Regions from separate parts of the Streptomyces antibioticus genome, predicted to be linked through region 2. Evidence: riboswitches for the same ligand, from Rfam matches in the RefSeq annotation. Region 2 holds a riboswitch; the other holds the start of a gene.

Region 1 (6,966 bases), 1.5 Mb from region 2:
CACGAAGGCATCGTGGCGTACTCGAAGATCTGCACCCACGTCGGTTGCCCGATCTCGCTGTACGAGCAGCAGACGCACCACGTGCTGTGCCCCTGCCACCAGTCCACCTTCGACCTCTCCGACGGTGCCCGAGTGATCTTCGGCCCGGCCGGTCACGCCCTGCCGCAGTTGCGCATCGGCGTGAACGACGAGGGCTACCTCGAGGCGCTCAGCGACTTCGAAGAGCCCGTCGGTCCTGCCTTCTGGGAGCGCGGATGAGCACCACAGAGAACACCGAGGCCCGCGAACGCGGCAAGGCCCCGGCCGGCGAGCGCATCGCCGACTGGGCCGACGGCCGGCTGGGGATCTACTCCCTGGCCAAGGCCAACATGCGGAAGATCTTCCCCGACCACTGGTCGTTCATGCTGGGCGAAGTCTGCATGTACAGCTTCCTCATCATCATCCTGACCGGTGTCTATCTGACGCTGTTCTTCCACCCGTCGATGAACGAGGTGGAGTACCACGGCAGTTACGTCCCGCTCCAGGGACAGCTCATGTCGGAGGCGTTCAGCTCGACGCTGCACATCTCCTTCGACGTGCGCGGCGGTCTGCTGATCCGGCAGATCCACCACTGGGCGGCGCTGATCTTCCTCGCCGGCATGTTCGTGCACATGATGCGCGTGTTCTTCACGGGCGCGTTCCGCAAGCCGCGTGAGATCAACTGGCTGTTCGGCTTCCTGCTGTTCGTCCTGGGCATGTTCACCGGTTTCACCGGCTACTCGCTCCCTGACGACCTGCTCTCCGGCACCGGTGTCCGCTTCACCCAGGGCGCCATCCTGTCGATGCCGATCGTCGGCACGTACATCTCGATGTTCCTGTTCGGCGGGGAGTTCCCGGGCCACGACTTCGTGGCGCGGTTCTACTCGATCCACATCCTGCTGCTGCCGGGCATCATGCTCGGCCTGATGGTGGCGCACCTGATCCTGGTCTTCTACCACAAGCACACGCAGTTCGCGGGTCCCGGCAAGAACAACAAGAACGTCGTCGGCATGCCGCTGCTGCCGGTCTACATGGCCAAGGCCGGAGGCTTCTTCTTCCTGGTCTTCGGTGTGATCGCGATCATCTCCGCGGTCACCCAGATCAACCCGATCTGGGCGCTCGGCCCCTACCGTCCGGACCAGGTGTCCACCGGCGCCCAGCCCGACTGGTACATGGGCTTCGCCGAGGGTCTGATCCGCTTCATGCCGGGCTGGGAGATCAACATCTGGGGCCACACGCTGGTCCTGGGCGTGTTCATCCCGCTGGTGCTCTTCGGTGTCGTCCTCGCGGCGCTCGCCGCCTACCCCTTCATCGAGTCGTGGGTGACCGGCGACAAGCGCGAGCACCACATCCTGGACCGCCCGCGCAACGCGCCGACCCGCACCGCGCTCGGCGTCGCCTGGGTCACGATGTACATGATCACGCTGGTGGGCGGCGGCAACGACCTGTGGGCCACGCACTTCCACCTGTCGATCAACTCGATCACCTGGTTCGTCCGGATCTTCTTCTTCGTCGGACCGGTCATCGCGTACATCCTCACCAAGCGGATCTGCCTCGGCCTCCAGCGCCGGGACCGGGAGAAGGTGCTGCACGGCCGGGAGACCGGCACCATCAAGCGCCTGCCGCACGGTGAGTTCATCGAGGTGCACGAGCCGCTCAGCCAGGAGCAGCTCTACACGCTCACGGCCCACGAGCAGTACGAGCCGGTCGCGATCGGCGCCACGGTCGACGAGAACGGCGTCGAGCGCAAGGTGAAGGCCACCGAGAAGCTGCGTGCCAAGATCAGCGGCGCGTACTTCGGCGAGGACCAGCAGATCCCCAAGCCGACCGTCGAGGAGTACAAGGAGATCACGAGCGGCCACGGCCACCACTGATCACCAGGCGTCGCCACGCCCTGAGTGAAGGGCCCCGTCCGGTCTTCGGACGGGGCCCTTCGCCGTGTCCGCGGGCTGGATAGGGTGGGATCACACCCTGTTTGCGCGAGCCAGGCTCGCCCGTACGACACCCAGGAGCGGCTATGAGCGCTGTGACCCCCGCCGGAGGCGACACCGCGGCGGTCCGTTCCTGGCCCGCCCTGCTGAACGGCCTGCTGGCCGGCCGGGACCTGTCGGCGGACGACACCGCCTGGGCGATGGACCTGATGATGCGCGGCGAGGCGACCGACGCCCAGATCGCCGGGTTCGCGGTGGCGCTGCGGGCCAAGGGCGAGACCGTCGCGGAGATCAACGGACTCGTGCGGACGATGTACGAGCACGCCAACCTGATCGAGGTGCCGGGCCGCACCGTCGACATCGTCGGCACCGGCGGCGACGGCGCCAAGACGGTGAACATCTCCACGATGTCCTCGATCGTGGTGGCCGGCACCGGCGCCAAGGTCGTCAAGCACGGCAACCGCGCCGCGTCCTCGGCCTCCGGCGCCTCGGACGTCCTGGAGAAGCTGGGCGTCAATCTGGAGCTGACGCCGAAGCGGGTGGCCGAGGTGGCCGAGGAGGCCGGCATCACCTTCTGCTTCGCCGTCAAGTTCCATCCGGCGCTGCGCCATGTGGGCGCCGCCCGCGGCCAGTTGGGCATCCGTACGGTGTTCAACGCGCTCGGTCCGCTGACCAACCCGGCGAAGGTGCGGGCGCAGGCGGTGGGGGTCGCCGATCCCCGCATGGCGCCGATCGTCGCCGGGGTCTTCGCCGAGCGCGGCCACTCCTCGCTGGTCTTCCGCGGCGACGACGGCTTCGACGAGCTGACGACCACCTCCACCTCCCGGGTCTGGGTCGTCCGTGACGGCACGGTCACCGAGGAGACCTTCGACCCGCGCGAGGTCGGCATCGAGCTGGTCCCGGTGGAGGCTCTGCGCGGCGGTGACCCGTCCTACAACGCGGAGGTCGCCCGGCGGCTCCTCGAGGGCGAGCCGGGCCCGGTGCGCGACGCCGTCCTGCTGAACTCGGCGGCGGCCCTGGTCGCCCTCGACCCGGCCGGCGGGACGCTCGCCGAGCAGATCGCCGCCGGCATGGCCCGCGCCGCCGAGTCCGTGGACTCCGGGGCGGCCCGCCGGGTCCTGGAGCGCTGGGTCACCGCCAGCAACGCCTGACGTGACGGGAATCGCCGTCCCGCGATCCGGACACGGGTTGCGGGACGGCGATCACGTCCCGTAGTTTCTGTACCAGGTCATGAGTGACAGTCATGAGGCCCCGGCCGACTGTCCGGCAACCCTCCGTCCGTGGCGGGGTGCCCCGGGTGAAGACCAGGCCGTAGGCAGCGAGGTCTACGGCAAGCGCGGGCCCCTCTCGACACCAGGGGTCCTGGTCGTTCGAGGGAGTCTTCCGTGAGCCAGCGAATGCGATAGGGCCGCCGAGCCCCGCCTCCGCGCACCCCTTTTCACTCTTCTTCCTTTCCTCTCACGGGAGTTCCGTCATGTCTGTCTCCACCGCTGCCTCCGTCCAGGACGTTTGTGCCCCGCTGCCCGTTCTGGGCTGTGATGTCACCGTCCCGCTCGTCACCGGTGGCGAGGTCACCTACGCCGCGCTCGACTACGCCGCCAGCGCACCGGCGTTGCAGCGGGTGTGGGACGACGTCGCGGCCTACGCGCCGTACTACGGCAGCGTCCACCGCGGCGCCGGCTACCTCTCGCAGCTCTCGACGGACCTGTTCGAGAACGCCCGCGCCACGGTCGCCGAGTTCCTGGACTGCCGCGCCGACGACCAGGTGGTCTTCACCCGCTCCACCACCGACTCCCTCAACCTGCTCGCCGCCGCCCTGCCCGCCGGCTGCCAGGTCTTCGTCTTCGAGACCGAGCACCACGCCTCGCTGCTGCCCTGGCGGGACGCCCGGGTCACCTACCTCGACGCCCCCCGCACCCCGGGACAGGCCGTCGAGACCCTGGAGCGGGCCCTCGCCGACCGCGACCCCTACGGCCCGGCCCTGGTCTGTGTGACCGGCGCCTCCAACGTCACCGGCGAGCTGTGGCCGGTGCGGGAGCTGGCCGCGGCCGCGCACGCCCACGGCGCCCGGATCGTCCTGGACGCCGCCCAGCTCGCCCCGCACTACCCGGTGTCCGTCCGGGACCTCGACGTCGACTGGGTCGCCTTCTCCGGGCACAAGCTGTACGCGCCCTTCGGCTCCGGTGTGCTGGCCGGCCGCGCCGACTGGCTGCGCGCGGCCGACCCCTACCTCGCGGGCGGCGGCGCGAGCCGCAGGGTCACCCGGCGCGAGGACGGGGGAGTGGACGTGGAGTGGCACGACAGCGCGGCCCGCCACGAGGCCGGCTCGCCGAACGTGATCGGCGCCTACTCCATCGCCTCGGCCTGCAAGGCGCTCACCGAGGCCGGTTTCGACACGCTGGTCGCGCGCGAGCGGCAGCTCATCGAGAAGGTGCGCACGGGCCTCGCCGATGTGCCGGAGGTGCGGATCCTGTCGCTCTTCGGCGACGACGCGCCCCGGGTCGGGGTGATCTCCTTCGTCGTCGACGGCTGGAACAGCTCCCACTTCGCCGCCGCGCTGTCCGCCGAGTACGGCATCGGCGTCCGCGACGGCCTGTTCTGCGCCCACCCGCTGGTGCGCACCCTGCTGGGCGGTGCCCCCGAGGCGCAGGGCGAGTGCGGGGCCCCCGAGGCGGCGCCGGGCGAGAAGTCCCTCAACGCCATCCGGGTGAGCTTCGGCGCCGGGACGCCCGACGAGCACGTGGACCGCTTCGTGGCGGCCGTGCGGGAACTGGTCACCGACGGCGCGCGGTGGACGTACCGCACGCAGGACGGCCGCTGCGTCCCGGCGGTCTGAGCTCGGTCTTCCGCAGGGGGCGGCGTCAGGCGGTCACACGGTCAGGAGTCCAGGCCGATCGCGAACGCCGCCTCCAGGTCGTGCTGCGAGTACGTCCGGAACGCCACGTGCGTGTCCGTCGCCTCCACGCCGGGGATCTTGCTGATGCTGCCGGGGATCACGTCGGCCAGGTCGTCGTGCCGCTTCACCCGCACCATGGCGATCAGGTCGTAGGTCCCGGTGACGGAGAAGACCTCGCTGACGCTCTCCAGCGAGGCGATCCGCTCGGCGATCTCGGGGATCCGGTCCACGCTGGTCTTGATGAGGACGATCGCGGTGATCACGGCTGGTTCTCTCCCTCGGGGGCCGGAGCGGGCGTGGCCCTCACTCTAGTCCCAGGACGAAACCGCGCCCACGCGTAGCCGAGGCCCAGGCCGAAGCCCACCAGGTGCGCCAGATAGGCCACGCCGGGGCCCTGGGGCGCCCGTCCCGCCGCCACCCACTGGAGGGCCGCCCAGCAGGGCAGCACGACCCAGGCGGGGAAGCGCAGCGGCAGGAAGAACAGGAACGGCAGAAGACTGGTCACCCGCGCCCGGGGGAACAGGTACAGAAACGCGCCCAGCACCGCGGAGATCGCCCCCGACGCCCCCACCAGCGAGGCCGGCGACCCGGCGTTGGCCGCGGCGTACCCCAGCAGCGCCAGGTAGCCGCAGCCGACGTAGAACAGCGTGAACTGGACGCGGCCCATCCGTTCCTCGGTCATCACGCCGAAGACGTAGAGGAAGAGCATGTTGCCCAGGAGGTGCACCCAGCTACCGTGGATGAACAGCGCCGTCGCCGGGGTCAGCGCGGCCCGCGGGGAGTCCGCGAACAGTTCCACCGGGATCACCCCCCAGCGGCGGAAATAGGCGCGCTGGGCGGCGAGCAGGGCGTCGCCGGAGCCGTAGGCGGGATCGAGGCCCGCGGCCGGGCCCAGCACGAAGATCGCGGAGCACACGGCGATCAGCACGTGCGTCACCGGCGCCCGTCGGAACGCGGCGCCGAGGGGGCCGCTCCACTTGCCGATCATGAACACAGAGCATGACGTAACGGGACGCACTCGCCCGTACCGCCTCGCCGCCGTGGACGGACGGGCGGTGAGGACCCGCCAGGCCGTAGGGTTACGAGCCATACACGGCGGGGAGCCTCCGGCCCGACCCGTTCGTACCAGCGACACCAGCGACCCGACACCAGAAGGAGCGGACAGTCACCATGACGGTTCCCCTGCCGACCGCCACCACCCGGTGGCGCTGCACCCTGTGCGGCAACCTCACCCGGTTCGACGTCACGCGTTCGTCGAAGGCCGTCGAGTACGTCCACCTCGACCTGGCGGGCGAGCCCAAGGTGGAGGAGCGCGAGGTGGTCAGTGAGACCATCGAGTCGGTGCGGTGCCGCTGGTGCAACGCCGTGGACCAGGTGGAACTCGTGGATCGGCCGGGCGCCGGCTCCTGACCGGAGCCGGCCCCGTACACGTATTGGGGTGTGACGGATGGTGGAGAGCGCAGGCGGGGGGCCGGGCGACGGCGCCGCTGAGGTGCTCGACCGTCCGCTGCCCGACGGGGTGCGCCGCCGGGTCGTGCAGATCGTCTCGGACGGCTTCGGCGGGCTGACCGTCGGCGAACTGCCCGCGCAGTTGCGGCAGTACGCCCGGTTCGCCCCGAACCGCCGGGCGAAGTTCGCGGGCAACGCGATGGCGGCCGCGCTGGAGACCGACGCGCTGTTCCGGCAGCGCATCGCCGAGAAGTTCAGAGAAGCCCAGCCGGAGCTGTCCGGCGCCCTCGACTCCGGCTCGCCGACCCCGGCCGCGGACCCGCTCGACGTGGCGGCCGCGGCCTATGTGCTGCGGCCCGTCGGCTGGGTGAAGCTGGTCACCGCGGCGGGCGAGGAGGCCCAGCGGGCGGACGCCGAGCGCGTCGACGACGAGACGCGGGCCGAACTGGCGCGGCTGCGCGAGGAACTGGACCGCGCCCGGGAGCAGAGCCGGGCGGACACCGAGCGGCTGCGCACCGAGCTGGACGCGGCGCGCAAGGAGACGGAGTCCCTGCACCGCAAGCTGCGTTCGGCCCTCAGCGACGTGAAGCGGGGCGAGGCGGCCCTGCGCAAGGTGCAGGCCGAGACGGAGGCCGTGCGCGCCGAGGGGCAGACCCAGGTGTCCGCCGCCGA
Region 2 (6,966 bases):
GGGCGGGCACGACGATCATGGTCGTCTTGCCCTTGGCGATGGACACGCCCGCCTCGACCGACACACCCATCTTGCTGTTGATCTCCGCCACGGCGATGTCGATCTTGCCGCCGATCTCCCCGCTGACGGTGCCCTTCAGGCTGGCGCTGACCTCCGCGCTGATGCTCTCGCGCACCGAGGCGCTGCTGCGGCGGTTGTCGATGGTCCCCGACGCCACCACCTTGTGCCAGGTGGACGAGATCTCCGTGTACTTGCGCTTGTAGACGTCGTCGCAGTCCGGGTGCGCGGCGGCCGGCGACGCCGACAGCCCCATCAGCCCACCGGCGAACACGGCCGAGGCGGCGGTGGCCGTGACGAACTTGCGCGTGGAAGTGCGCATGGTGTTTCCCCCTGTTGTTCTGTTGTGCTGCCCCGGCCTGGTCGGTGCCGGTGCGGTCCCCCAGAAACTAGCCACCGGCGGGCCCCGGCCACCACGTTTTTGATCAAGATCTGAGGTGGCTGCCGGAACCCGCCCCGCCAGGGGGAACGCCCGAGGGCGGTACCCCCGTGTCACAGGGGTACCGCCCTCGGTCAGACGTCGATCAACCGGAACCGGTCGATCAGAAGTCCATGTCACCGCCCGGCATGCCGCCGCCGGCCGGGGCCGCGGCCTTCTCCGGCTTGTCGGCGATGACGGCCTCGGTGGTGAGGAACAGCGCGGCGATCGACGCGGCGTTCTGGAGCGCGGAGCGCGTCACCTTGGCCGGGTCGATGATGCCTTCCTTGACCAGGTCGACGTACTCGCCGGTCGCGGCGTTCAGACCGTGGCCCGGGGTCAGGTTGCGCACCTTCTCCACCACGACACCGCCCTCGAGGCCGGCGTTGACGGCGATCTGCTTGAGCGGGGCCTCCAGCGCGATGCGCACGGCGTTGGCGCCGGTCGCCTCGTCACCCTCGAGGTCCAGCTTCTCGAAGACGGAGGACGCCTGGATGAGCGCCACGCCACCACCGGCGACGATGCCCTCCTCGACGGCGGCCTTCGCGTTGCGGACGGCGTCCTCGATGCGGTGCTTGCGCTCCTTGAGCTCCACCTCGGTGGCGGCACCGGCCTTGATGACGGCCACGCCGCCCGCGAGCTTCGCCAGGCGCTCCTGGAGCTTCTCGCGGTCGTAGTCCGAGTCGCTGTTCTCGATCTCGGCGCGGATCTGGTTCACGCGGCCCGCGACCTGCTCCGAGGAGCCGGCGCCGTCGACGATGGTGGTCTCGTCCTTGGTGATGACGACCTTGCGGGCCTTGCCCAGCAGGTCGACGGTCGTGTTCTCGAGCTTGAGACCGACCTCCTCGGAGATGACCTCGCCGCCGGTGAGGATGGCGATGTCGTTCAGCATCGCCTTGCGGCGGTCGCCGAAGCCCGGGGCCTTGACCGCGACGGACTTGAAGGTGCCGCGGATCTTGTTGACGACCAGGGTCGACAGGGCCTCGCCCTCGACGTCCTCGGCGATGATCAGCAGCGGCTTGCCCGACTGCATGACCTTCTCCAGGAGCGGGAGCAGGTCCTTGACGTTGGCGATCTTGGAGTTCGCGATCAGGATGTACGGGTCGTCGAGGACGGCCTCCATACGCTCCATGTCGGTGGCGAAGTACGCCGAGATGTAGCCCTTGTCGAAGCGCATACCCTCGGTGAGCTCCAGCTCCAGACCGAAGGTCTGGGACTCCTCGACGGTGATGACGCCTTCCTTGCCGACCTTGTCCATGGCCTCGGCGATCAGCTCGCCGATCTGGGTGTCGGCGGCGGAGATGGAGGCCGTCGAAGCGATCTGCTCCTTGGTCTCGACATCCTTCGCCTGCTCGAGGAGGGCACCGGAGACGGCCTCGACGGCCTTCTCGATACCGCGCTTGAGGGCCATCGGGTTGGCGCCGGCGGCCACGTTGCGCAGACCCTCGCGCACCAGGGCCTGGGCCAGGACGGTCGCGGTGGTCGTACCGTCACCGGCGACGTCGTCCGTCTTCTTGGCGACTTCCTTGACCAGCTCGGCGCCGATCTTCTCGTACGGGTCCTCGAGCTCGATCTCCTTGGCGATGGACACACCATCGTTGGTGATCGTGGGGGCGCCCCACTTCTTCTCGAGGACGACGTTGCGGCCCTTGGGGCCGAGCGTCACCTTCACGGCGTCCGCGAGCTGGTTCATGCCGCGCTCGAGGCCGCGCCGCGCCTCCTCGTCGAACGCGATGATCTTGGCCATGTGAAGTGGTCCCTCCAGGACTGGGGGTGATTCTTCGGACCGCGCCCGCGCCCGCGACGGACGGCTCGCCGACCCGTGGTTCCTTGCCCCACTTGGCCTGCGGGCCTCACCGACCCGGTCCTTCGTTGTCACTCTCACCTTCAGAGTGCTAACGCCAATGATTAGCACTCGGCATGGTCGAGTGCAAGCGCCTCTCACGGACGGGCCCGGCCCGTCGCCGGAGGGCGGAGGGTCCGCGGGCATGCCGAAGGGCCCGCACCCCTGGAGGCGCGAGCCCTTCGAAGATGAAACAGAAGATGAAACAGAAGAACGACGCTGTCAGTCGGCGCGTGCTTCAGCCGGTCGCCAGTCGGACCATGTCCGCCTGCGGCCCCTTCTGGCCCTGCGAGATCTCGAAATCGACCCGCTGACCCTCTTCCAGGGTGCGGTATCCGTCCATCTGGATCGCGCTGTAGTGGACGAAAACATCCGCACCACCGTCGACCGCGATGAAGCCGTACCCCTTCTCCGCGTTGAACCACTTGACGGTGCCCTGAGCCATGCCTAACTCCCCTATTACTGGCCCTTGCACAGATCCACACTTCGCGGATCCGGGTCAGACCTCACCCCCCAGTTGGTTGGGGGCGTGCGCCGGAACGCGTCGACCGCGGCTGAATGTATCTGTCCAACTGCCGTCTGCAACAGGTCAGTCGGACGAGAATTCCGGACGCACCCGATCCGGAATGTGGCGAGAATTCGCCAGAATTCAGGGCAAGTCGGGCCCGGCAAATGCCGCAAATGCCACGCAAGAGGCACGCACTTTGGCTACTTCTTGTCGGACGCGCGGCAGCGAAGAAAGACTCCGGATCAGGGTTTCGCGACCCGGTTCCCCAACTGTACCGCGCTCAATCACACAGAATTGCCCCCTCCGCTTCTCTTACGGAGGGGGCAATTCGATGAACGCTCGGTAATCGCTGTTACCGACGGTTACTACCGGCGGGTACTGAACGCCGGTCAACCACCGGTCAGCCGCCGGCGACGGCCGGGATGATCGAGACGCCGGCACCGTCCGGGGTCGCCGTCTCCAGGCCCTGCTCGAAGCGGACGTCGTCGTCGTTGACGTACACGTTGACGAACCGGCGCAGCTTGCCCTGGTCGTCCAGGACGCGGGCGGCGATCCCGGTGTGGTTCTTCTCCAGGTCGGAGATGACCTCCCCGAGGGTCGCCCCGTCGGCGGACACCTCGGCCTGCCCACCGGTGTAGGTGCGCAGGATGGTGGGGATGCGAACGGTCACGCTCATGCGAGGCCAGCCTCTCGGAAGGAGTCGAGGTTCGGACGGATGGTGGCGGTGAGGCCGGTGCCGGCCACCGCGTCGAGGGTCTTGAGGCCGTCGCCCGTGTTCAGGACGACCGTGGTCTTCGCCGGGTCCAGCAGGCCGTTCTCGATGAGCTTGCGGGTGACGCCGACGGTGACCCCGCCCGCCGTCTCCGCGAAGATCCCCTCGGTCCGCGCCAGCAGCTTGATCGCGTCCACGATCTGCTCGTCGGTCACGTCCTCCACCGCGCCGCCGGTGCGCCGGGCGATGTCGAGGACGTACGGGCCGTCCGCCGGGTTGCCGATGGCGAGCGACTTGGCGATGGTGTCCGGCTTCTGCGGCCGTACGACGTCATGGCCGGCCTTGTAGGCCACGGACACCGGCGAGCAGCCCTCGGCCTGCGCGCCGAAGATCTTGTACGGCCTGTCCTCGACGAGCCCCAGCTTGATCAGCTCCTGGAGGCCCTTGTCGATCTTCGTGAGCTGGGAGCCGGAGGCGATCGGCACCACGAGCTGGTCGGGCAGCCGCCAGCCGAGCTGCTCGCAGATCTCGTACGCCAGCGTCTTGGAGCCCTCGGCGTAGTACGGCCGCAGGTTGACGTTGACGAAGCCCCAGCCCTCGCCGGCGGTGTCGCCGATCAGCTCGGAGCAGAAGCGGTTCACGTCGTCGTAGTTGCCCTCGATGCCGACGAGTTCACCGCCGTAGACCGCGGCCATGACGACCTTGCCCTGCTCCAGGTCGTGCGGGATGAACACGCAGGAGCGGAAACCGGCGCGGGCCGCGGCGGCGCCGACCGCGCCCGCGAGGTTGCCGGTGGAGGAGCAGGACAGGGTGGTGAAGCCGAAGGCGCGCGCGGCCTCGATGGCCTGCGCGACGACGCGGTCCTTGAAGGAGTGCGTCGGGTTGCCGGAGTCGTCCTTCACGTACAGGCCGCCGGTGACGCCGAGTTCGCGGGCCAGGTTGTCGGCCTTGACGAGGTGGGTCCAGCCGGGGTTGAGGTTCGGCTTGTCCGCCACGTCGGCCGGGACGGGCAGCAGCGGGGCGTAGCGCCAGATGTTCGCGGGTCCCGCCTCGATGCGCTTGCGCAGCTCCTCGGTGTCGTAGGAGGAGAAGTCGTACGCGATCTCGAGCGGGCCGAAACACTCCTCGCAGGCGAAGAGCGGGCCGAGGGGCACGCGGTGGCCGCACTCGCGGCAGCTCAGCGCGGCGGCGGGGCCCAGGTCGACCGTGGGATTCGTGGTGCTTGCAACAGTCTGCGCAGCCATGTGAGGCGAGGCCCTTTCTCCTCATCTTCCTCACGACGCATCTCGCCGTGAGACGGATTTGGCACCTTCCCTCGCCGGGAGCCTCGCGTGTGGTGAACGAGACCGGTCTAGGTGGGTTGCCGGGGCTTCATCGGGCCGTATCCCTCTGCCCCTCTGGATGAGCGGTATTCAGTTGTGAACGCCGGCGACCCCGGACATGCGATGGTCACCCGCGTTGTTCAAGACTGTAACCGAAGGCCAGGACAGTTGAGATAGTCGTCCGAACCGCGAGATGGATCACACGGTCACCCCCCGTGCACCCGGTGTGATCACGACAGTGAGGAGCCGCAGACCGTGCTGGAAGAAGTCGAGCGCTGGCTGACCACCCGCTCCTGGTCCCTGGCCGATCGCCCGCTGCACCGGATCATGGCCGCGAAGCGGGCCACGGGTCAGTCGGTCTCCGTGGTCCTGCCCGCGCTGAACGAGGAGGAGACGGTCGGCGACATCGTCGCGATCATCCGTCACGACCTCATGCAGCAGGTCCCGCTGGTCGACGAGATAGTCGTCGTCGACTCGGGGTCGACCGACCGCACCGCCCAGGTGGCGGCCGCGGCGGGCGCCCGGGTCGTCCACCGGGACACCATCCTGCCGAGCGTCCCCGCCGTGCCCGGGAAGGGCGAGGTGCTGTGGCGCTCCCTGCTCGTCACGAGCGGGGACATCGTCTGTTTCATCGACGCCGACCTCAGGGAGTTCTCCTCCGACTTCGTCTCGGGCATCGTGGGCCCCCTGCTCACCGACCCGGGCGTGGACCTCGTCAAGGGCATGTACGACCGTCCGCTCGCCGGTGCCGCGGGCCAGGGCGGCCGGGTGACCGAGCTGATGGCCCGGCCGCTGCTCAACATGCACTGGCCGCAGCTCGCCGGGTTCGTGCAGCCGCTGGGCGGCGAGTACGCGGCCCGCCGCGGCCTGCTGGAACAGCTCCCCTTCCCCGTCGGCTACGGCGTCGAGCTGGGCATGCTGGTCGACGCCCTGCACCTGGTGGGCCTCGACGCGCTCGCCCAGGTCGACGTGGGGGTGCGCAAGCACCGCCACCAGGACGGCCAGGCCCTCGGCCGGATGGCGGCGGCGATCTACCGCACGGCCCAGCTCCGCTTGGCCCGCGGCCACCTGATCCGCCCGTCCCTCACCCAGTTCGAACGCGGCCCGTCCGGCTTCGAACCCCACACCTACTCGGTCGACATGGAGGAACGCCCCCCGATGGCGGAGATGGCGGAGTACCAGTCCCGCAAGGTCGCGTAACCCCCCGGCCCCGGAACCGGCCCACCGCCACGGACCCCTCGGGCGAGGCCCACCGTCCCCCCACCCGCGTAACACGCCCCGCCCGCCGTATACGGCCCCGGACACGGCCTGATACGGACCCTCCGCTCGTCGTGACCGTACGTTTGAGCGTTTCCGTGGCGGGCTAGGTTGAGGCGTATGGCTACCACGCACGATGCTGCCGCTGCTCGGGGTGCCCAGGTGCTGGTCGCGTCCAATCGCGGGCCGGTCTCCTACACCGTTCGTGAGGACGGTTCGCTGGACGCGAGACGGGGAGGCGGCGGGCTGGTCTCCGGGCTGTCGGCGATCGGGCCGGACGCGGGCGCCCTGTGGGTCTGCTCCGCGCTCTCCGACGGCGACCGCGAGGCCGTCCGGCGCGGGGTCGGCGAGGAGGGCGTGCGGATGCTGCCCGTCCCGGCCGACGTGCACGCCGACGCCTACAACGGCATCGCGAACTCCGTGCTCTGGTTCATCCACCACCTGCTGTACCAGACCCCGCTGGAGCCGGTCTTCGACGCGGAGTTCCGGCGCCAGTGGGCGTCGTACGAGATCTACAACCGGGCCTTCGCCGAGGCGCTGGCGGAGGAGGCGGCCCCGGGGGCGGCGGTCCTGGTGCAGGACTACCACCTGTGCCTGGTGCCGGGGATGCTCCGCGAACTCCGCCCCGACCTGCGCATCGGCCACTTCTCGCACACCCCGTGGGCCCCGGTGGACTACTTCGCGCTGCTCCCGTCGGACATCCGCGAGCAGTTGCTGCGCGGCATGCTCGGCGCGGACCGGCTGGGGTTCCTCACCCGGCGCTGGGCGGACGCCTTCACCGCCTGCGCGGCGGAGTTCGCCGGGGGTACGGGAAGCACCCGGGTGGGCGTCCACGGCCTCGGCGCCGAC

Evidence for each region. A riboswitch is a leader RNA that binds a small molecule or an ion and turns the genes downstream of it on or off. The one in region 2 is predicted to bind S-adenosylmethionine.
Region 1: another riboswitch for S-adenosylmethionine. It lies ahead of AFM16_RS11225 (aminotransferase class V-fold PLP-dependent enzyme); the one in region 2 lies ahead of thrC (threonine synthase).

The regions. Positions count from the first base shown of each region.
Region 1 covers NZ_CM007717.1:2,511,913-2,518,878, reverse strand. Annotated here, with positions in the region: gene qcrA (cytochrome bc1 complex Rieske iron-sulfur subunit) at 1-258, shown strand, start outside; gene qcrB (cytochrome bc1 complex cytochrome b subunit) at 255-1,892, shown strand; gene trpD (anthranilate phosphoribosyltransferase) at 2,036-3,100, shown strand; SAM riboswitch class IV at 3,176-3,292, shown strand; gene AFM16_RS11225 (aminotransferase class V-fold PLP-dependent enzyme) at 3,424-4,785, shown strand; gene AFM16_RS11220 (Lrp/AsnC family transcriptional regulator) at 4,827-5,108, opposite strand; gene AFM16_RS11215 (rhomboid family intramembrane serine protease) at 5,105-5,833, opposite strand; gene AFM16_RS11210 (hypothetical protein) at 6,016-6,255, shown strand; gene AFM16_RS11205 (NYN domain-containing protein) at 6,293-6,966, shown strand, end outside.
Region 2 covers NZ_CM007717.1:4,025,831-4,032,796, forward strand. Annotated here, with positions in the region: gene AFM16_RS18040 (hypothetical protein) at 1-379, opposite strand, end outside; gene groL (chaperonin GroEL) at 600-2,222, opposite strand; gene AFM16_RS18050 (cold-shock protein) at 2,557-2,763, opposite strand; gene AFM16_RS18055 (ubiquitin-like small modifier protein 1) at 3,227-3,502, opposite strand; gene thrC (threonine synthase) at 3,499-4,782, opposite strand; SAM riboswitch class I at 4,801-4,946, opposite strand; gene AFM16_RS18065 (glucosyl-3-phosphoglycerate synthase) at 5,116-6,060, shown strand; gene AFM16_RS18070 (alpha,alpha-trehalose-phosphate synthase (UDP-forming)) at 6,238-6,966, shown strand, end outside.